2 regions of the Streptomyces sp. NPDC048171 genome follow, and region 1 is predicted to be linked to the other one. Evidence: riboswitches for the same ligand, from Rfam matches in the RefSeq annotation. Region 1 holds a riboswitch; the other holds the start of a gene.
The links. Region 1 has a riboswitch for thiamine pyrophosphate ahead of thiC (phosphomethylpyrimidine synthase ThiC). Riboswitches for the same ligand answer to the same signal wherever they lie in the genome.

Region 1 (15,682 bases):
CCTGTGATCCCTATGCCGTGCGGTTGACCTTCCACCTTCCCGGGGACGCCCCGGTGACCTGGGCCTTCGGCCGGGAGCTACTGGTCGACGGTGTGGGCCGGCCGTGCGGTGACGGGGACGTGCGCATCGCACCGGTCGAGCCGGAGCCGCTGGCCGAGGTGCTGATCCGCCTCCAGGTCGGCGCCGACCAGGCACTGTTCCGTTCCTCGGCGGCGCCCCTGGTGGCGTTCCTCGACCGCACCGACAAGCTGGTGCCCCTGGGTCAGGAGGGCGCGCTCGCGGACTTCGACACCCACCTCGACGAGGCGCTGGACCGCATCCTGGCGGAGGAGCAGAGCGCGGGCTGAACCGTTACGGCAGGCGCGGAGCGGGCGTAATGCTTCGCCCTCGGGCGCGTCAGCGCTTGCGGCGACGGCCGCGTCCGCCGCGTACGGGGGCCGTGTCCCCGCCCGGCGTCGCCCCGGCGGACCGCTCGGCCGTCCGGTCGGCCGAGACGACAAGCGCGGCGAGGGCCGTGGTGACCGGCACGGACGCCACCAGGCCGATCGAGCCGACCAACGTGCGCACGATCTCCTCGGCGACCAACTCACTGTTGGCGACCGTCCCCACCCCGCTCTGCGCGATCGAGAACAGCAGGAGCAGGGGCAGCGCGGCGCCCGCGTAGGCGAGCACGAGCGTGTTGACGACCGAGGCGATGTGGTCGCGGCCGATGCGGATGCCCGCGCGGTACAGCCCGCGCCAGCCCATCGTCGGGTTGGCCTCGTGCAGTTCCCAGACCGCTGACGTCTGGGTGACCGTCACGTCGTCGAGGACACCGAGCGAACCGATGATGACGCCGGCGAGCAGCAGACCGCTCATGTCGATCGACGGATACAGGCCGTGGATGAGGCCGGTGTTGTCGTCCGTGTTCCCGGTCAGCGCCGCCCAGCCGATGAACAGCGACCCGAGAACGCCGATCAGCAACAGGGAGATCAGCGTGCCGAGCACCGCCACGGACGTGCGTGCGGAGAGGCCATGACACAGATACAGCGCGATCAGCATGATGGCGCTGGACCCGATCACCGCGACGAGCAGCGGGTTCGAACCCTGGAGGATCGCGGGGAGGATGAAGAAGTTCAGCAGCAGGAAACTGATGGCCAGGGAGATCAGCGCCATCAGGCCCCGCAGCCTTCCGACGACCACCACGGCCAGCGCGAAGATGCCGGCGAGCAGGGTGAGGGGGAGCCGGCGGTTGATGTCGGTCACCGAGTACTGCAGGTCCCGCGGTGCGGAGGGCTCGTAGGCGACCACGACCTCCTGGCCCTCGTGCAACTGCCGCGACTGGTCCGGCTGCACGACCTCCTCGAACGTGCGGCCCTTGTCCTTGCCGCTGTCCACGCGGATCGTCGCCCGCTTGCACTCGCCGTTCGCCTGCTGCAACGCGGAGGAGCCCTCGGCGGTGGAGGTGTCGCCGGTGGGGGTGGAGCCCGAGGCGTTGACGGACTGGCAGCTCAGTTCCACCACCTTGGTCACGGTGGCCTGCTGCGTCTGGCGGTCGAAGCCGACGCCGGTGCGCTCGTGCGCCGGCGCGCCGCCCGGCCACAGGACGGCGAGCCCGACCAGGACTGCCGCGGCGAACGGGATCAGGATCGCGGCGATGACCTTCCGCAGATGCCGGGAGACGGGTGCCGCGGGACCATGACTGTGAGAGTGCCCGTGGCCTCCTCCCTCCCCGTGCCCGTGACCCCCGCCCGCTCCGTGCCCGTGGCCCCCGCCCGCTCCGTGCCCGTGGCCGCCGCCACCGGGACCGCGTCCGTGGTCGGCGGCTCCACGGTCGACGCCCTCATCGGCGTGCGGTCCGCGGCGGGGATCGTGCGGCGGAAAGGGGGGATGCTGCGGTGTGGTCACCGACCGATCATCGCAAGAACAAGGGGGGCCCTCTGTTCACCGCGCCCGAATGGGCGTTAGCGTGGAGCCACCTTTGTACACGCGGGAGCTCGGAGCACCGGGCTGAGAGGGCGCTGACCTCCGTCCCAGCGATGTTTCACGGGAAACATCACCGAAGTCGAGTGATGTATCCCACGAAGCATCGGCGGACGGAATCCGCTGCGTCGACCGCCGAACCTGTTACCGGGTAATGCCGGCGTAGGGAGTAGGTCTCATGACCATCAAGGACGCACGCACGCCTGCCTCCACGCAGAACTCCTCCCAGGAGGAGACCGCGGAGGCCGGGAAGTCCATCGGCTGGCACAAGGCGTACGTCGAGGGCTCGCGCCCCGATCTGCGGGTGCCGGTCCGTCAGGTGCACCTCACCAACGGACAGTCGGTCACGCTGTACGACACCTCCGGCCCGTACACCGATCCGCTCGTCGACACCGACGTCCGCAGGGGACTGGCGCCGCTTCGGGAGAACTGGATCATCGCCCGCGGTGACACCGAGGAGTACGCGGGCCGTCCCGTCCGTCCCGAGGACGACGGCATCAAGCACACCTCGCCGCGCGGCGGGCTGCGCAACCTCGACGCCGTCTTCCCCGGAAGGCCGCGCCAGCCCCGCCGGGGCCGGGGCGGCACCGCGGTGACACAGCTCGCGTATGCCCGCCGGGGCGAGATCACGCCCGAGATGGAGTACGTGGCCGTCCGGGAGAACGTCGCGCCGGAGGTCGTCCGCGAGGAGATCGCGGCAGGCCGTGCCGTACTGCCGGCCAACGTCAACCACCCCGAGATCGAGCCGATGATCATCGGTAAGCGGTTCCTGGTGAAGGTCAACGCCAACATCGGCAACTCGGCGGTGACATCCTCCATCGAGGAGGAGGTCGACAAGATGACCTGGGCGACCCGGTGGGGCGCCGACACGGTCATGGACCTCTCCACCGGCCGCAACATCCACACCACCCGCGAGTGGGTTCTGCGCAACTCCCCCGTCCCCATCGGGACCGTGCCGCTCTACCAAGCCCTGGAGAAGGTCGACGGCCGGGCCGAGGAGCTGACCTGGGAGGTCTACAAGGACACCGTGATCGAACAGGCCGAGCAGGGCGTGGACTACATGACGGTCCACGCGGGCGTTCGCCTGGCGTACGTGCCGCTGACCGCCAACCGCAAGACCGGCATCGTCTCGCGCGGCGGCTCGATCATGGCGGCGTGGTGCCTGGCGCACCACCGGGAGTCGTTCCTGTACGAGAACTTCGAGGAACTCTGCGAGATCCTCGCCGCGTACGACGTCACGTACTCCCTCGGCGACGGACTGCGGCCGGGCTCCATCGCGGACGCCAACGACGAGGCGCAGTTCGCCGAGTTGCGCACCCTCGGGGAACTCAACCGGACCGCCAAGCGTTTGAACGTTCAGACCATGATCGAGGGCCCGGGACACGTCCCGATGCACAAGATCAAGGACAACATCGACCTTCAGCAGGAGATCTGCGATGAAGCTCCGTTCTATACGCTCGGCCCGCTGACCACGGACGTCGCGCCGGCGTACGACCACATCACCTCCGGCATCGGTGCCGCGATGATCGCCTGGTGGGGCACGGCAATGCTCTGCTACGTCACGCCCAAGGAGCACCTGGGCCTGCCCAACCGTGACGACGTCAAGACCGGCGTCATCACCTACAAGATCGCCGCCCATGCCGCCGACCTCGCCAAGGGTCACCCAGGTGCGCAGGAGTGGGACGACGCGCTGTCCGACGCGCGTTTCGAGTTCCGGTGGGAGGACCAGTTCAACCTGGCCCTCGACCCGGACACGGCACGGGAGTTCCACGACGAGACCCTGCCGGCCGAGCCCGCCAAGACGGCCCACTTCTGCTCGATGTGCGGGCCGAAGTTCTGCTCCATGAAGATCTCGCACGACATCCGACGCGAGCACGGAGGGAGCCAGGCCGAGATCGAGGAGGGCATGGTCCAGAAGTCGAAGGAGTTCGCGGCCGCCGGCAATCGCGTGTATCTGCCGATCGCGGACTGACGTCCCCGCATGCCGCTCCGTGCCGCGTAGTGCGGTGGGGAGGGGGCAGACCGTGGGTCCGTCCTCTCCCCGCCGAGGGGTCCGTCTCGGCAGACTGGGGGCATGACAGCCACCTCCCTGAGCAAGGGCGCCAACCTCGCCGTCGACTCCCCCGCGGTGCGGATCGAACTCGCCTGGGCCGCAGGGCCCGGGGTTCCCGAGATCGACGCCTCCGCGCTGCTGCTCACCTCGGCCGGACGGGTGCGGGACGACGGTGACTTCGTCTTCTACAACCAGCCCCGGCACGCGTCCGGCGCGGTGGGGCACCTGGGCAAGCGGGGCGGATCCGGCGCGCCCGCGGGTGTCACCACCGACTCGGTCGAGGTGGACCTGGTCTCGGTGGAGCCGGCCGTCGAACGCATCGTGCTGTGCGCCTCGGCGGACGGCGGGACGTTCGGCCGGGTACCGGGGCTGTCGATGCGGTTGCTGGACGCCGCTTCCGGCACCGAGCTGGCCCGGTTCGACATGACCGCCGGGACGGAGACCGCCCTGGTCGGCGGCGAGCTGTACCGGCGGCAGGGGAAGTGGAAGTTCCGCGCGGTCGGGCAGGGATACGCCGCCGGACTCGCGGGGCTCGCCACCGACTTCGGCATCACCGTGGACGACGACACTCCCCCGACGCCGACGCCGACGCCGACGCCGACGCCGACGCCGACGCCGACGCCGACGCCGCCCCCTCAGCCCCTGTCCCCACCGGTGACCGCATCCGCGGGGCGGAGCCGCCTCACCAAGGGCGAGGAGCAGCTGCCCGTGGACATGCGCAAGCGGCTGTCCCTCCGCAAGGAGCAGGTCGCCGTCAGCCTGCGCAAGCACGGCGCGGACAACGTCACCGCGCGCGTCATCCTCGTACTGGACGCCTCCGGTTCCATGTCGTTCCTCTACTCCAAGGGCGTCGTGGCGGACGTCGTGGAGCGGATGGCCGCCGTCGCCGCGCAGTTGGACGACGACGGCGAGATGCAGGCATGGACCTTCGCCTCGAACCCGGCGCGCCTTCCCGACCTGCGCCTGGGCGAACTGCCCGAGTGGCTGCGGCTGCACGTACGCGTGGGGGAGATCAGCCTCTTCCGCCGCGGCCGGAAGAAGGGCCTGGACCCCCGGCAGGTCGACATGCGGGCGGTCGGGATCCAGAACGAGGAGCAGAAGGTGATCGCCCAGGTCCGTGCCTTCGTCCGGGAGAATCCGGCAACGGTTCCGACCCTGGTCCTGTTCTTCTCCGACGGCGGTGTCTACCGCGACGCCGAGATCGAGCGGGAGCTGCGAGAGGCGGTGGAGGAGCCGGTCTTCTGGCAGTTCGTGGGGCTCGGCCGGGCCAAGTACGGCGTGCTGGAGCGTTTCGACACCCTGACGGGCCGCTGCGTCGACAACGTCGGCTTCTTCGCCGTGGACGACATCGCCACCGTGCCGGACCCGGAGCTCTACGACCGCCTGCTGTCCGAGTTTCCGTCCTGGATCACAGCCGCCGGCCGGGCGGGCATCCTCTGACGCGCCGCCCGCCCGGACCGGTGGCTACTCGGGCCGGTGTTCCGGACCCCCGAAGTCGGGGCTGCTGTAGTCCGGGCTGGAGTAGCTCGGACGGTGACCGGTCTCGGGGCCGCCGTCGGGACTGGTGAACCCGGGCCGGCCGTATCCGAGGTGCGGCATGCGGCTGCTCGGGGCCTTGGGTCCCGTGCGGTGCAGTGCCGCCGTGCCCGGGTTGCCGAGCGCCTCCTGCAGGAAGGGCAGGATGCCGCGTTCCAGCAGGGCGTCGTGCCAGGCGTCCCTGGCCCGGGCCACTTCCTCGTCGAGTACGCCGTAGGAGCCGGACTCGGCGGACGGCCGGTTGCGCAGCGCGGTGATCAGCAGTCCCACCGCGGCGACGAGGATCGCCACCGCGGTCACGGCGCCGAACATCCAACCCGTGGTGAGCATGGTCTGCGCGAAGGCCTGCTCCGGATCCAGCATCTTCAGGATGTAGCCGACGAGCAGGAAGATCGCCGCGGCGGTGCCGGCCAGGACGGGTGCCAGGACGGCGACGACGGCGACGGCCCCCGCACCGGTCGCCTCGGCCACCTCCCCCATGGTGGCGGCGAGTCCCACCGCGTTGCTGCCCTGCTCCTCGGAGCCGGACTCGCGCGTGGCGGGCGCCGTGGCGGACGGCGCGGGGTGGCGCAGTTCCTCGCGGGCCTTCACGTAGTGCTGGTACTCGGTGGTGGCCGCCGCCGTGATGAGGGCGGTCGCGTTGAGTGCCATGGTGCGCAGTTGTTCGGAGTTGAGCCGCTGTCCGACAGCGGCCAGTTCCGGGCGGTGTGGTGCGGAGCGCAGCGCCTCGTCGAGGATCCGCTCGTACTCTTGGCGGTCCTCGTTGGACAGGTGCTGCGGAACGCTGTTCATGTGCATCCCCCGATGCTCCGTAGGGCTTGGGGCTCGCATGCCAACGAGCCGTCGGGCAGAAACGGAGGGGAGCCTGCTACGGATAAGCCGATGGTAGAGCGGTGACGGTGGAGGGTGACAGGGGGTTTCCAGAAATTGGGTGCCGTCCCGTACGGGTCCCGCCGTCGAAACGCTCGTCCGCTGAACGGTCAGACGTCCAGCGGAAGTTGCTGGACCAGCAGCTTTCCGGCCATGGTCACGCCGCCGTCCATCGCGATGGCCAGCCCGTCCGCGTAGACGTGGGGTCCCTCGACCGCCGTACGGGTGTCGTCCTCGCCGTCCTCGGAGCCGACCTCGCCCAGCAGGTAGGGGATGGGGCTGTGTCCGTGAACGATCCGGGTGCCGCCGTACGTATCCAGCAGTGAGCGCACGGCCTCGGCGCCGCCCTCGTCGCGGAAGGAGAAGCGCTTGGTGAACTTGCGGAACAGGTCCCAGACCTCTTCCGCGTCGTTACGGGTGAGGGTCTCGCGGACGGTGTCGTTGACCTCTTCGATGGAGCGGCCGTAGTCGAGGTAGGTGGTGGTGTCGGAGTGGACCAGGAGGTGGTCGTCGACCTCTTCGAGGGCGTCGAGGCGGGCCATCCACTGCAGGTGGTGGTCCTGGAGGCGGTCCATGTCGGTCTTCTGGCCACCGTTCAGCAGCCAGGCCGCCTGGAAGGTGGCGGTGCCGGCACCGGAGTTGACCGGCGTGTCGCCGAACCGCTTGGCGCCGAGCAGCAGCAGCTCGTGGTTGCCCATCAGCGCCTTGCAGTAGCCGCCGGCCGCGGCGGCCTCGGCGGACAGCCGCATCACCAGGTCGATGACGCCGATGCCGTCCGGGCCGCGGTCCGTGAAGTCGCCGAGGAACCACAGACGTGAGGTGCCCGCGCACCACTGGCCGTCGGCGTCGACGAGGCCCTTCTCGCGCAGCGCGGCGAGCAGCTCGTCGAGGTAGCCGTGCACGTCGCCCACGACGAACAGCGGCCCCTGACCGGTGACGGGCTGCCCCACCTGGATCGGCTCGGGGTCGACGGGCACCTGAACCGTGTCACCCCGGCGGATGACGGGCAGATCCCGCTGCGTGGGCGTGTACCCCTCCGGGTAGGGCTCCTCGGACCCCTCCTCGGAGGGCGGCGCGGACTCGCCCGCCTGTGTGCCGGGGCCGGCATACGGAGCGGTCTCGTGGACGTAAGCGGGCACCCGGAAGTCGCGCACCGTCGCGGTCCGCTCCACCTCGGGTCCCTGACCGGCCCCCTGAGTCATTGACCCCTCCACCATCGCGCCGCATCTGCACCGCTTCGGACTGCCTGGTCGCAGCGGCCCGCGGTGTGTGGGCCCATCATAGGAATGCGGATCGCGCTGTGTGATGACCCAGGGGTGGTGAATCAGAACAGGACTCCGGTTCACCGCGGCTTTCGCCCCGATTGGGCCGGTCTTCGCCCGTCCGTGAATGCCGTCCGGCCGTGGTGCGGGCGTGCCGGGTGTGGCGTTCGCCGCCTTTCGCGCGCCCCGTGCGCCGCCCCTTTGCGCCCCGTTTCGGACCGGGGCGCGCCGCCGCACGCGCCGAGCGCGTGGACCGGCGCGCTCCTAGTCGCTCTCCGGTGATCGCGGCGGGCTGACCGTCGTCCGGGGCGGGCGGCGCTGCGAGGACGTGCGCACGATCAGTTCGGTCGGTATGACCTGCTCGACCGGCTGGTCCGAGTGCAGCCCCTCGATCGCGTCGATCAGCACCTGGATCACGGCCGTACCGATGCGGCGGGGTTTGAGCGAGAGGGTGGTGATGGGCGGCTCGGTGCTGGCGTACACGGTGGACTCGCTGCAGCAGACCAGCAGCAGGTCCTCGGGGACGCGCAGTCCGTAGCGGCGGGCGGCGGCGAGGAGGTCGGTCCCGTTCGGGTCGAACAGGCCGTAGACCGCGTCGGGCCGGTCGGGGCGGGCCAGCAGCCGGTCGGCGGCGACCGCGCCGGCGCACGGGTCGTGGGCGGGGTAGGCCTCGTAGACCGGGTCCTGCCCGACGCGCTCGCACCAGCGCAGGTAGGCGGTGGTGGACAGATGGGTGTACGTGTCCGTCGTGGTGCCGGTGAGCAGGCCGATCCTGCGGGCGCCGGCGTCGGCGAGGTGGTCGAGGATGCCGAGGACGGCCGCCTCGTGGTCGTTGTCCACCCACGCCGTGACGGGGAGCGTGCCGGCCGGGCGGCCGTCGGAGACGACTGGTAAGCCCTGGCGGACCAGCTCGGTGACGACCGGGTCGTGGTCCGAGGGGTCGATGACGACCGTCCCGTCGAGTGCGACGTTGGACCACACGTCGTGGCGGGAGGTCGCGGGGAGGATCACGAGGGCGTAGCCGCGGGCGAGCGCGGCGGAGGTGGCGGCGCGCGCCATCTCCGCGAAGTACGCGAACTCGGTGAAGGTGAAAGGTTCATCCCCGTACGTCGTCACGGTCAGGCCGATGAGTCCGGACTTTCCGGTGCGGAGCGTGCGGGCGGCGGCCGAGGGCCGGTAGCCCAGACGGTCGGCGACCTCGCGCACATGGCGCCGGGTGGCATCCGGGAGTCTGCCCTTGCCGTTGAGTGCGTCGGAGACGGTAGTGATGGATACTCCGGCGGCGGCGGCCACGTCCCTGATGCCCGCCCGGCCCGGCCGGCTGCCTCGACGTGAGGTTTCCGCGCGGCTCACCTGGTGCTTCCCTGCTGCTGTCATGGCGAGCCGATAGTAGGGCTCATGGGGTGGGGTAGGGCGGACGCATATGCACGCGTTGACAGTCACGTTTCTGCATGATCATTAACGCGGAACAGCCTTGGAAAGCAAGCTAGTTGGACCCGGTCATGCCAGTACCTGGTGTGCCGACCACTGAGGGCCTGCCATGGGGCGGATGTTGCGAAGAGGTCTCAACTCACCTGCACGGGGGATGCGCGCCACGGCGCAAGCCACCGGCGCGTAGATATATGTGTGGCGCGCCCCCCGAAACGTGCGCCTTCGTGCCCTGATGCCCCTGTTGCCAGTGTGACGGAGGAGGTCTGGCCTCACCTATACGCAGCGGCGGCGAATCCTCATAAGGTGAGAAGTATTCGATGCCGGTGGTGGTCACGAGGAGGACTGCGGTGAGCGAGACGAGCCCCAAGCTGCGCGCCGAGCTGGAGGGAATTCCCACCTACAAGCCGGGCAAGCCCGCCGCGGCCGACGGCCCGGTGGCCTACAAGCTGTCCTCCAACGAGAACCCCTATCCGCCCCTGCCGGGTGTCATGGAGTCGGTGACGGCCGCCGCCGCGTCCTTCAACCGGTACCCGGACATGGCCTGTACGTCCCTGATGAGCGAGCTGTCGGACCGCTTCGGCGTGCCCCTCACCCACCTGGCCACCGGCACCGGGTCCGTCGGCGTGGCGCAGCAGCTGATCCAGGCGACCTCGGGCCCGGGCGACGAGGTGATCTACGCCTGGCGATCCTTCGAGGCGTACCCGATCATCACCCAGATCAGCGGCGCGACGTCCGTGAAGGTCCCGCTGACCCCGGGCGACGTGCACGACCTGGACGCGATGGCGGACGCGATCACCGACCGGACCCGGCTGATCTTCGTCTGCAACCCCAACAACCCGACCGGCACGGTGGTCCGGCGGGCCGAGCTGGAGCGCTTCCTCGACCGGGCGCCGAGCGATGTGCTGGTGGTCCTGGACGAGGCGTACCGCGAGTTCATCCGCGACCCCGAGGTGCCGGACGGCGTCGAGATCTACCGGAAGCGGCCCAACGTCTGCGTCCTGCGCACCTTCTCCAAGGCGTACGGCCTCGCGGGGCTGCGGGTCGGTTTCGCGATCGCGCACGAGCCGGTGGCGGCGGCGCTGCGCAAGACGGCGGTGCCCTTCGGGGTCAGCCAGATCGCGCAGGAGGCGGCGATCGCCTCGCTACGGGCCGAGGACGAGCTGATCGGACGGGTCGGGTCGCTGGTGTGCGAGCGCACGCGCGTGGTCGACGGGCTGCGCTCACAGGGCTGGACGGTGCCGGAGACCCAGGCCAACTTCGTGTGGCTGCGGCTGGGGGAGAGCACGGTCGCCTTCGCGAGCGCGTGCGAGCAGGCCGGCGCGGTCGTCCGACCGTTCCCGGGCGAGGGTGTGCGGGTCACGGTCGGAGAGAGCGAGGCGAACGACATCTTCCTGAAGGTGTCGGAAGCGTTCCGCAAGGAGCTGTAGGCCGGAGGGAGCCGCAGGTCAGGCGGCGGGCCGGGGCGCCCCTGTCAGGCGGCGGACCGGGACACGACCGTCAGGTGTCGACGCGCTCGACGCGTACCGGGTCGCCGTCGCGCACCGTCGCCAGCAGGCGCGGATCTCCGTCGAGACGGCCCATGACATTGCACGGACTCGCGAGGCGGCACTCGTCGCCTCGCGAGATCGGCGTCGGTCCGTAGGGGAGGGCCAGGGCGTCCCCGTCGGTCCAGAAGGCGACCGTGCCCGGCTCGACGACCTCCCGGGCGTCCGTTTCACGTGAAACCGACACACCTGTGTCGAAGTACACCTCCTCGCCCCAGGTGTGGGCGGAGGCGGTGAGCGGCAGGGCCTTGAGAAGCGCCTGCGTGGTGGGTGTGTCGTCGAGTGCCGCGGTGAGGTGTCCCGCCGGCCATGAGATCCGAATCTGCATGCGGCGGATTCAACAATATGTTGAAGCCCCTGCCAAGGGGTTGACGTCACAGGGGACCCCCCTTCCGATGCCGAAAAGCAGTAGGTCATAATTGCTTGTGAATGTGAACGCGTTCACAAGCGTGTCCCGGTAACGCCCGCGTTGGGTGTGGCAAACACGTTCAAAACGCCGCTGACCACGGCGATGTGGCGAGGTAAGGAGAGTGACGACGTGGACATGGCTCTGGCGCCGGAGACCCTGGCGCGGTGGCAGTTCGGCATCACGACCGTCTACCACTTCCTGTTCGTCCCGCTGACGATCTCACTGGCCGCCCTGACGGCCGGGCTGCAGACCGCATGGGTCCGCACGGAGAAGGAGAAGTACCTCAGGGCGACCAAGTTCTGGGGCAAGCTCTTCCTGATCAACATCGCCATGGGTGTCGTCACCGGCATCGTGCAGGAGTTCCAGTTCGGCATGAACTGGTCCGACTACTCGCGCTTCGTCGGTGACGTCTTCGGCGCCCCGCTCGCCTTCGAGGCGCTGATCGCCTTCTTCTTCGAGTCCACCTTCATCGGCCTGTGGATCTTCGGGTGGGACAAGCTGCCCAAGAAGATCCACCTGGCCTGCATCTGGATGGTCTCGATCGGCACCCTGCTGTCGGCGTACTTCATCCTCGCGGCCAACTCCTGGATGCAGCACCCCGTCGGCTACCGGATCAACGAGGAGAAGGGCCGCGCCGAACTCACCGACTTCTGGCAGGTCCTCACCCAGAACACCACCCTCAACCAGGTCTTCCACAGCTTCTCGGCGGCCTTCCTGACGGGCGGTGCCTTCATGGTCGGCATCGCCGCCTTCCACCTGATGCGCAAGAAGCACATCCCGGTGATGCGGACCTCGCTGCGGCTCGGCCTGGTCACCCTGGCGGTCGGCGGCGTGCTCACCGCGGTCAGCGGCGACACCCTCGGCAAGGTCATGTACGAGCAGCAGCCGATGAAGATGGCCGCCGCCGAGGCCCTGTGGGACGGCGAGAAGCCGGCGCCCTTCTCGGTGTTCGCCTACGGGGACGTCGACAAGGGGCACAACAAGGTCGCCCTGGAGATCCCCGGACTGCTGTCCTTCCTGGCGCACAGCGACTTCGAGTCCTACGTGCCCGGCATCAACGACACCAACAAGGCCCTCCAGGAGAAGTACGGCCCCGGTGACTACAAGCCCATCGTCCCCGTCGCCTACTGGGGCTTCCGGTGGATGATCGGCTTCGGCATGGCGTCCTTCTCCCTCGGCCTGCTGGGCCTGTGGCTGACCCGTAAGAGGTTCCTGCTGCCGGCCCCGCTGCGCACCGGCGAGGACGAAGTGCCGCATCTGGTCCTGCTGAGGAAGCCGCTCGGGGCGAGGCTCACCCGGTGGTACTGGCTGCTGGCGGTATGGACGATGGCCTTCCCGCTGATCGCCAACTCGTGGGGCTGGATCTTCACCGAGATGGGCCGCCAGCCCTGGGTGGTCTACGGCGTGATGCAGACCCGGGACGCGGTCTCCCCCGGTGTCTCGACGGCCGAGGTCATCACCTCGATGACCGTCTTCACCCTGCTCTACGCCGTCCTGGCCGTGATCGAGGTCAAGCTGCTGGTGAAGTACGTCAAGGCCGGCCCGCCCGAGCTGTCCGAGGCCGACCTCAACCCGCCCAAGAAGATCGGCGGCGACCTCCGTGACGCCGACAAGCCGATGGCCTTCTCGTACTAGGCCGAGGGAGCTGCACAGTCATGGAACTGCACGACGTCTGGTTCGTACTGATCGCCGTCCTGTGGACCGGCTACTTCTTCCTGGAGGGCTTCGACTTCGGGGTCGGCGTGCTCACCAAGCTGCTCGCCCGGAACCGGCCCGAGAAGCGGGTGCTGATCAACACCATCGGCCCCGTGTGGGACGGCAACGAGGTGTGGCTGCTGACGGCCGGCGGCGCCACCTTCGCCGCCTTTCCCGAGTGGTACGCCACGCTCTTCTCCGGCTTCTACCTGCCGCTGCTGGTCATCCTGGTCTGCCTGATCGTCCGGGGTGTCGCCTTCGAGTACCGGGTGAAGCGCCCCGAGGAGAGCTGGCAGCGCAACTGGGAGACCGCGATCTTCTGGACCTCGCTGATCCCGGCGTTCCTGTGGGGCGTGGCCTTCGGCAACATCGTCCACGGCGTGAAGATCGACCGGGACCTGGAGTACGTCGGCACCGTCTGGGAGCTGCTCAACCCGTACGCGCTGCTGGGCGGACTGGTCACGCTGACCCTGTTCACCTTCCACGGAACGGTGTTCACCGCCCTCAAGACCGTCGGTGAGATCCGAGAGCGCGCACGGGTCCTGGCGCTGCGGGTCGGGCTGGTCACGGCCGTGCTGGCCCTGGTCTTCCTGGTCTGGACGCAGACCCACAGCGGGAACGGCAAGAGCCTGGTCGCCCTCGTGGTGGCCGTCGCCGCTCTGGTCGCGGCCCTGGTGGCGAACCAGGCCGGGCGTGAGGGCTGGTCGTTCGCGCTCTCCGGCGGCACCATCGTCGCCGCCGTGGCGATGCTCTTCCTGACGCTCTTCCCGAATGTCATGCCGTCCACGCTCAACCCGGACTGGAGCCTCACCGTCACCAACGCGTCCTCGAGCGCCTACACGCTGAAGATCATGACCTGGCTGGCCGTGATCGCCACACCGGTCGTCCTGCTCTACCAGGGCTGGACGTACTGGGTGTTCCGCAAGCGCATCGGCACCCAGCACCTCGCCGACGCCAAGCACTGAGTGCCGGGGAGGTCTGTTTCACGTGAAACCCATCGATCCACGCCTTCTGCGGTACGCCCGCGCCACCCGGCTCTTCCTCACGGCCGTCGTCGTCCTCGGAGCCGTCGGGGCGGGACTGCTCGTCGCGCAGGCGATGCTCATCGCCGAGGTGGTGGTGGGCGCCTTCCAGCACTCCATGACCGCCGCCGAACTCCGCACCCCTCTGCTCCTGCTGGTCGCCGTGGCCTGTGGGCGCGCGCTGGTCGGCTGGCTCACCGAACTGGCCGCCCACCGGGCGAGCGCGGCGGTGAAGTCGGAGCTGCGGGGCCGGCTGCTGGAGCGGGCCACGGCGCTCGGCCGGCTGAGCGGACAGCGGACCGGCTCGCTGGTCGCCCTGGCCACCCGCGGCGTCGACGTCCTCGACGACTACTTCGCGCGCTATCTGCCGCAGTTGGGCCTCGCGGTGGTCGTACCCGTGGCGGTGCTGGCCCGCATCGTCACCGAGGACTGGGTCTCGGCGGCCATCATCGTCGGGACCCTGCCGCTCATCCCGGTCTTCATGGTGCTGATCGGCTGGGCCACCCAGTCCCGGATGGACCGTCAGTGGCGACTGCTGTCCCGGCTGTCCGGGCACTTCCTGGACGTGGTCGCGGGACTGCCGACGCTGAAGGTCTTCGGACGGGCCAAGGCCCAGGCCGAGTCGATCAAGCGCATCACTGGTGAGTACCGGCAGGCGACCATGCGCACGCTGCGGATCGCCTTCCTGTCGTCCTTCGCGCTGGAACTGCTCGCCACCCTGTCCGTGGCCCTGGTGGCGGTCACCATCGGCATGCGGCTCGTCCACGGGGACATGGCCCTGTACGACGGCCTGGTCGTCCTCGTCCTCGCGCCCGAGGCCTACCTGCCGCTGCGGCAGGTGGGGGCGCAGTACCACGCGGCCGCCGAGGGGCTCGCCGCCGCCGAGGAGATCTTCGAGGTCCTGGAACGCCCCGTACCGGCATCCGGGAACACCCCGGTTCCGGCCCACGGCGCCCTCGCCTTCGAGGACGTCACGGTCCGCTACCCCGGACGCTCCGTGGACGCCGTCACGGACGTGAGCCTCACCGTCGAGCCCGGAGAGACGGTCGCACTCGTCGGCCCGAGCGGAGCGGGCAAGTCGACGCTGGTCAACGCCCTCCTCGGTTTCGTGACCCCGAGCGCGGGGCGGATCCGGATCGGCGGGACCGACCTCTCCTCGCTCGACCCTGCGCAGTGGCACGCCCAGGTCGCCTGGGTGCCGCAGCACCCGCACCTGTACGCCGGGACCATCGCGGAGAACGTACGCCTGGCCCGGCCCGACGCCGACGACCTCGCCGTGTGCCGTGCGTTGCGGGACGCGGGCGCGCTGGAGTTCGTGGACGCGCTGCCCGACGGCACGGCGACCGTCCTCGGCGAGGACGGGACGGGGCTGTCCGCCGGGCAGCGGCAGCGGCTCGCGCTGGCCCGGGCGTTCCTCGCGGACCGGCCGGTGCTGCTGCTTGACGAGCCGACGGCGGCCCTGGACGGGGCCACCGAGGCCGAGGTCGTGGCCGCCGTGCGCAGGCTCGCGGAGGGGCGGACGGTGCTGCTGGTGGTGCACCGCCCGGCGCTGCTGGAGGTGGCCGACCGGGTGGTGCGGCTCGCGGAACCGGCGCCCGCCGACCTGTCCGACGGCACCCTTCCCGTACCGGGCGCACGTGGTGCCGAGGAGACCGCCGTATCCGCTGTCTCCGTCGCTCCGGACGTCCCAGCGCCCATGGTGGAGGCCCGGGGCGGCGTCCTTGCACGGGTCCGTGCCATGTCCGCCGCCCGGCGCGGACGCCTCGGCCTCGGGCTGCTGCTCGGCAGCCTGGCGCTGGGCAGTGCCGTGGGCCTGATGGCCACCTCCGGGTACCTCATCTCACGGGCCTCCGAGCAGCCGCCGGTGCTGTACCTGATGGTGGCCGTCACGGCGACGC
Region 2 (4,320 bases), on a different contig from region 1:
CGGCCGTGTTGGGCAGCACGCGGATGCCGAGCTTCTCCAGCACCGACAGCACGGACCCGTGCACCGACGCGTTCACGCGCCGCATCGCGACCGTGGTCAGCTCCGTCCCGGAGGCCACCAGCGCGCGCTCCAGCACGTCAAGGCTGGGCGCCCCGCCGGTACCCATGATCAGACGGGACGCGTACGACGTGCCGTCGAGGACAAAGGGATCGTCGGCCATGGTTCAGCCTCCTTGCACAGCGGTGAGGACCTCGACGCGGTCGCCGTCGGCCAGGGCGGTGGCGGACCACCGCGCGCGCGGGACCACGGTTTCGTTCAGGGCGGCGGCCACTCCGGACGGCGCGGTGGTGAGCGTGCCCACCAGGGCGTCCAGGGCCGTACCCGGAGCCACCTCGCGCGGCTCGCCGTTGACGGAGATGTTCATGCGGACTGCTCCGAGAGTGCGGGGGCGGCGTCGAAGCGCCGGGGTGTGAAGGGGCGGGCCTCGTCCGGCAGCTCCCCGGTGGTCAGGGCGTGCGCCATCGCGTCGCCGGTGACGGGGGTGAGCAGGACGCCGTTGCGGTGGTGCCCGGTGGCCAGCAGCAGCCCGTCGAGGCCGGTCGGCCCGAGCAGCGGGGCGTTGTCGGGGGAGGTGGGTCGCAGGCCCGCGCGGGTCTCCGTCAGCGGCAGCTCGGTGATGCCGGGGACCAGCTCGTGGGCGTCGCGCAGCAGCTCGTACACGCCGCCCGCGGTCACCGTGGTGTCCCAGCCCAGCTCCTCGCTGGTGGCTCCCACGACGAGCTCGCCGCTCTCCCGGGGCACCAGGTAGACGTGGTTGCCGCGCACCACGGCGCGCACCGTGCGGTTCAGCAGCGGCCCGTGCGTCCGCGGCATGGTCAGCCGCAGCACCTGCCCCTTCACCGGCCGCACCGGCGGCAGCACGGCGTCCGGCACGCCCGCGAGGCGCCTGCTCAGGCTGCCCCCGGCCAGCACCACCTGACCGGCCTCCAGCGAGGTTCCGTCGGCGGTGACGACCCCGGTGGCCCGTTCGCCCGGCCCGACGGTGAGCCGGTCGGCCCACACCCGGTGGAAGACCACGCCCGCCCGTTCACAGGCGGTCACGAGCGCGTGGCTGAGGCGCCGGGGGTCGATCTGGTGGTCGCCGTCCACCCGCAGGCCCCCGCGCACGCCCGGCGCGAGCATCGGCTCGAGGCGCCGGCACTCACGTCCCGAGAGCCACTCGGACTCCAGGCCGGAGCGCTGCTGGAGGGCGTGCAGTTCGCGCAGGTGGGCGCGGTCGTCGGCGTCCAGCGCGACGGCCAGGGTGCCGCAGCGGCGATAACCCAGGTCATGGCCGGTGGCGTCGGTCAGCTCGGCCGCGAACTCCGGGTAGCGGCGGGCCGAGGCGAGGTTGAGCGAGAGCAGCGTCTGCTCGCCGTGGTGCAGCTCCGTGACGGCGGCCAGCATCCCGGCCGCCACCTGCGCCGCCCCGCCGCCGGGCTCGGGGTCGACGACGGCCGTGACGAGCCCGCGCCGGGCGGCCCGCCAGGCGGTGACCAGACCGATGACGCCACCGCCCACCACGAGGACGTCGGGCGTACGGGACACGGTGGGTGACGGCACGGTGTGCGACGAGCCGTGTGATGAGGACGGCATGGGCGTCCAGCCCCTCCCTTCGCCGGCATGACCCGGATCAGGTTCGTACGGTCGGAGGCCGCCAGCCTCCCTCTCAGCCCGGTGCGTCCGGGCTCCCGCGAGTGCTTTACGTTGGCCAGCCTAGCCCGCACCGCCTCGCACTCGTAAGGGAGCCTCCGCCCGTGCCCCGTTCACTCGACGGTCTCGTCCTCGCCCCCGTCGCCGACCAGGCGCCCGGCCAGGTGGGCACCCGCACCCGGTTCACGTACCACGAGCGGGACGGCGCGATCTGGGCCGACTACGCGGGCGGCGACGTCGTCCGCGGCCACCTGGTGGGTACCCGCGCGGGGGACCGGCTCGACTTCCGGTACGTGCAGCTCAGGACCGACGGCAGCACGGCGTCGGGACACTGCGTGTCGACCGTGCTGGAGCTGCCGGACGGCCGGGTGCGCCTGGAGGAGAGCTGGCAGTGGGAGTCGCGCCCCGGCCGCGGCACGAGCGTTGTGGAGCAGGTCACGGTGCACGACCGCTGACTGACAAATTGTCAGGTGGCTAAGGTGATCAGGTGAGCGAGCAGACGCGGGAGCGGGGACCGGAACCGGCGGCGGACGACGCGCGCCGCGTGGTCGTGGTGGGTGCCGGCATGGCGGGCGTGCAGACTGCCGTCGCCCTGCGGGAACAGGGCTTCACCGGCCCCCTGACACTGATCGGCGCGGAGCCCCACCAGCCCTACGACCGGCCTCCGCTGTCCAAGGCCGTCCTGCTGGGCACGGCCGAGGGCTCCGCCTTCGACGTCGACTTCGAGGCGCTCGGCATCACCCTGCGCCTCGGCTGCGAGGCCCTGGGCGTCCGCCCCGGCGAGCACCTCCTCGACACCTCCGAGGGCCCCGTGCCGTACGACGCCCTCGTCCTCGCGACCGGCGCCGAACCGGCCCGGCTCCCCGGCACCGAAGGCGTGCCGGGTGTGCACCTGCTGCGCACCCTGGACGACGCCGAACGGCTGCGCCCCGTGCTCGCCCGCCGCCACGACATCGTCGTCGTCGGTGCCGGCTGGATCGGCGCCGAGTTCGCCACCGCCGCGCGTGAGGCCGGCTGCGCGGTGACCGTGGTGGAGGCCGCCGACCGGCCGCTCGCCGACGCACTGCCCGCCGAGGTGGCCGCGCCGATGACCGCCTGGTACGCCGAAGCGGGCGCCGCATTGCGCACGCACGCGCGCGTGGAGCGCGTCGAGCCCGGCGGCCCGGGCGAGCCCCTCCGGGTCCTGCTCGACGACGGCACCCGGCTGCCCGCCGACGCGATCGTCGTCGGCATCGGCGCCCGCCCCTCCACCGCTTGGCTCGCCGGCTCCGGGATCGCCCTCGGCGGTCACGGCGAGGTCCTGGCCGACGACCTCCTGCGCACCTCGGCGCCGGACGTGCACGCGGTCGGCGACTGCGCCTCCTTCCCCTCCGCTCGCTACGGTGAGCGGCTGCTGGTGCACCACTGGGACAACGCCCTTCAGGGCCCGCGCACCGTCGCCGCCGACATCGTCGGCGCCCCTGCCGACGAGACCCCGGCGGCGTACGACCCGGTGCCGTACTTCTGGTCCGAGCAGTTCGGCCGCTTCGTCCAGTACGCCGGTCACCACACGGCGGCCGACACGGTCCTGTGGCGCGGGGACCGCACGGGCCCGGCCTGGACGGTGTGCTGGCTGCGCGAGAACCGGCTGGTGGCCCTGCTCGCGGTGGGCCGCCCCCGCGACCTGGCGCAGGGGAAGCGGCTGATCCAGGCGGGCGCCGCGATGGACCCGGTGCTGCTGGCCGACCCGGCGAGGCCGCTCAAGGGGGCGACGGCGTAGCACCGGTCCGGACGGGTCCGGCTTCCTCCTGTCAGTGCCAGATGGCAGGCTGGAGACGTGACCGAGATTGACGCAAAGACCGATGCTCTCGTGCCTGCCTGGCTCACCGTTCCCGACATCGCCGAAATGCTCGGTGTCGAGGTGACCCGCGTACGCCAGCTGATCAAGGAAGGCCAGCTCATCGCCGTACGCCGGGGTGAGAACCGCGCGCTGCACATTCCGGCGGCCTTCATCGACGAGGACAAGGTCGTCAAGGGCCTGGTCGGGACCCTGACGCTGCTGCGGGACGACGGCTTCACGCCGGAGGAGATGCTGGAGTGGCTCTTCACCCCCGACCCGACCCTGCCGGGCACCCCGGCGCAGGCGCTGAGTGAGAATCGCGGCACGGAGGTGAAGCGCCGCGCCCAGGCGCTCGCCGTCTGACCCGACCCACCGCCCGGCGTACGGGCCGCGGCCGTCACGGTCCGCGGCCCGTACGCCGCACGGCCGTGCGGCCCGCGCCGCCCACGCCATCCACCGACTTGGGGGGACACCCGCATGCCCGACACCGCTCCGACCACCGCCCGCGCCCGCCTCGCCGACGCCCGGCTCTACCTGTGCACGGACGCCCGCCGCAGCCAGGGCGACCTGCCCGAGTTCCTGGACGCCGTACTGGCCGGCGGCGTCGACATCGTGCAGCTGCGCGACAAGGGCATGGAGGCCGCCGAGGAGCTGGAGCACCTGGCGGTCCTGGCCGACGCCTGCGCCCGGCACGGCAAGCTCCTCGCGGTCAACGACCGCGCGGACGTCGCCCACGCCGCCCGCGCCGACGTGCTGCACCTCGGCCAGGGCGACCTCCCGGTGCCCGCCGCCCGCGCGATCCTCGGCGA

Region 2: it holds a riboswitch for thiamine pyrophosphate, as region 1 does, so the genes downstream of both, thiO (glycine oxidase ThiO) here and thiC (phosphomethylpyrimidine synthase ThiC) in region 1, are expected to answer to the same signal.

The regions. Positions count from the first base shown of each region.
Region 1 covers NZ_JBIDAU010000005.1:123,669-139,350, reverse strand. The annotation lists gene ACGF3J_RS15205 (SsgA family sporulation/cell division regulator) at 1-347, shown strand, start outside; gene ACGF3J_RS15200 (YibE/F family protein) at 397-1,887, opposite strand; TPP riboswitch at 1,959-2,148, shown strand; gene thiC (phosphomethylpyrimidine synthase ThiC) at 2,141-3,934, shown strand; gene ACGF3J_RS15190 (VWA domain-containing protein) at 4,037-5,455, shown strand; gene ACGF3J_RS15185 (hypothetical protein) at 5,480-6,349, opposite strand; gene sppA (Ser/Thr/Tyr protein phosphatase SppA) at 6,532-7,638, opposite strand; gene ACGF3J_RS15175 (LacI family DNA-binding transcriptional regulator) at 7,948-9,060, opposite strand; gene hisC (histidinol-phosphate transaminase) at 9,462-10,541, shown strand; gene ACGF3J_RS15165 (cyclophilin-like fold protein) at 10,612-10,986, opposite strand; gene ACGF3J_RS15160 (cytochrome ubiquinol oxidase subunit I) at 11,197-12,702, shown strand; gene cydB (cytochrome d ubiquinol oxidase subunit II) at 12,723-13,727, shown strand; gene cydD (thiol reductant ABC exporter subunit CydD) at 13,750-15,682, shown strand, end outside.
Region 2 covers NZ_JBIDAU010000010.1:50,572-54,891, forward strand. The annotation lists gene ACGF3J_RS27285 (thiazole synthase) at 1-220, opposite strand, end outside; gene thiS (sulfur carrier protein ThiS) at 224-424, opposite strand; gene thiO (glycine oxidase ThiO) at 421-1,635, opposite strand; TPP riboswitch at 1,633-1,744, opposite strand; gene ACGF3J_RS27300 (hypothetical protein) at 1,797-2,147, shown strand; gene ACGF3J_RS27305 (FAD-dependent oxidoreductase) at 2,180-3,451, shown strand; gene ACGF3J_RS27310 (Rv2175c family DNA-binding protein) at 3,509-3,874, shown strand; gene thiE (thiamine phosphate synthase) at 3,989-4,320, shown strand, end outside.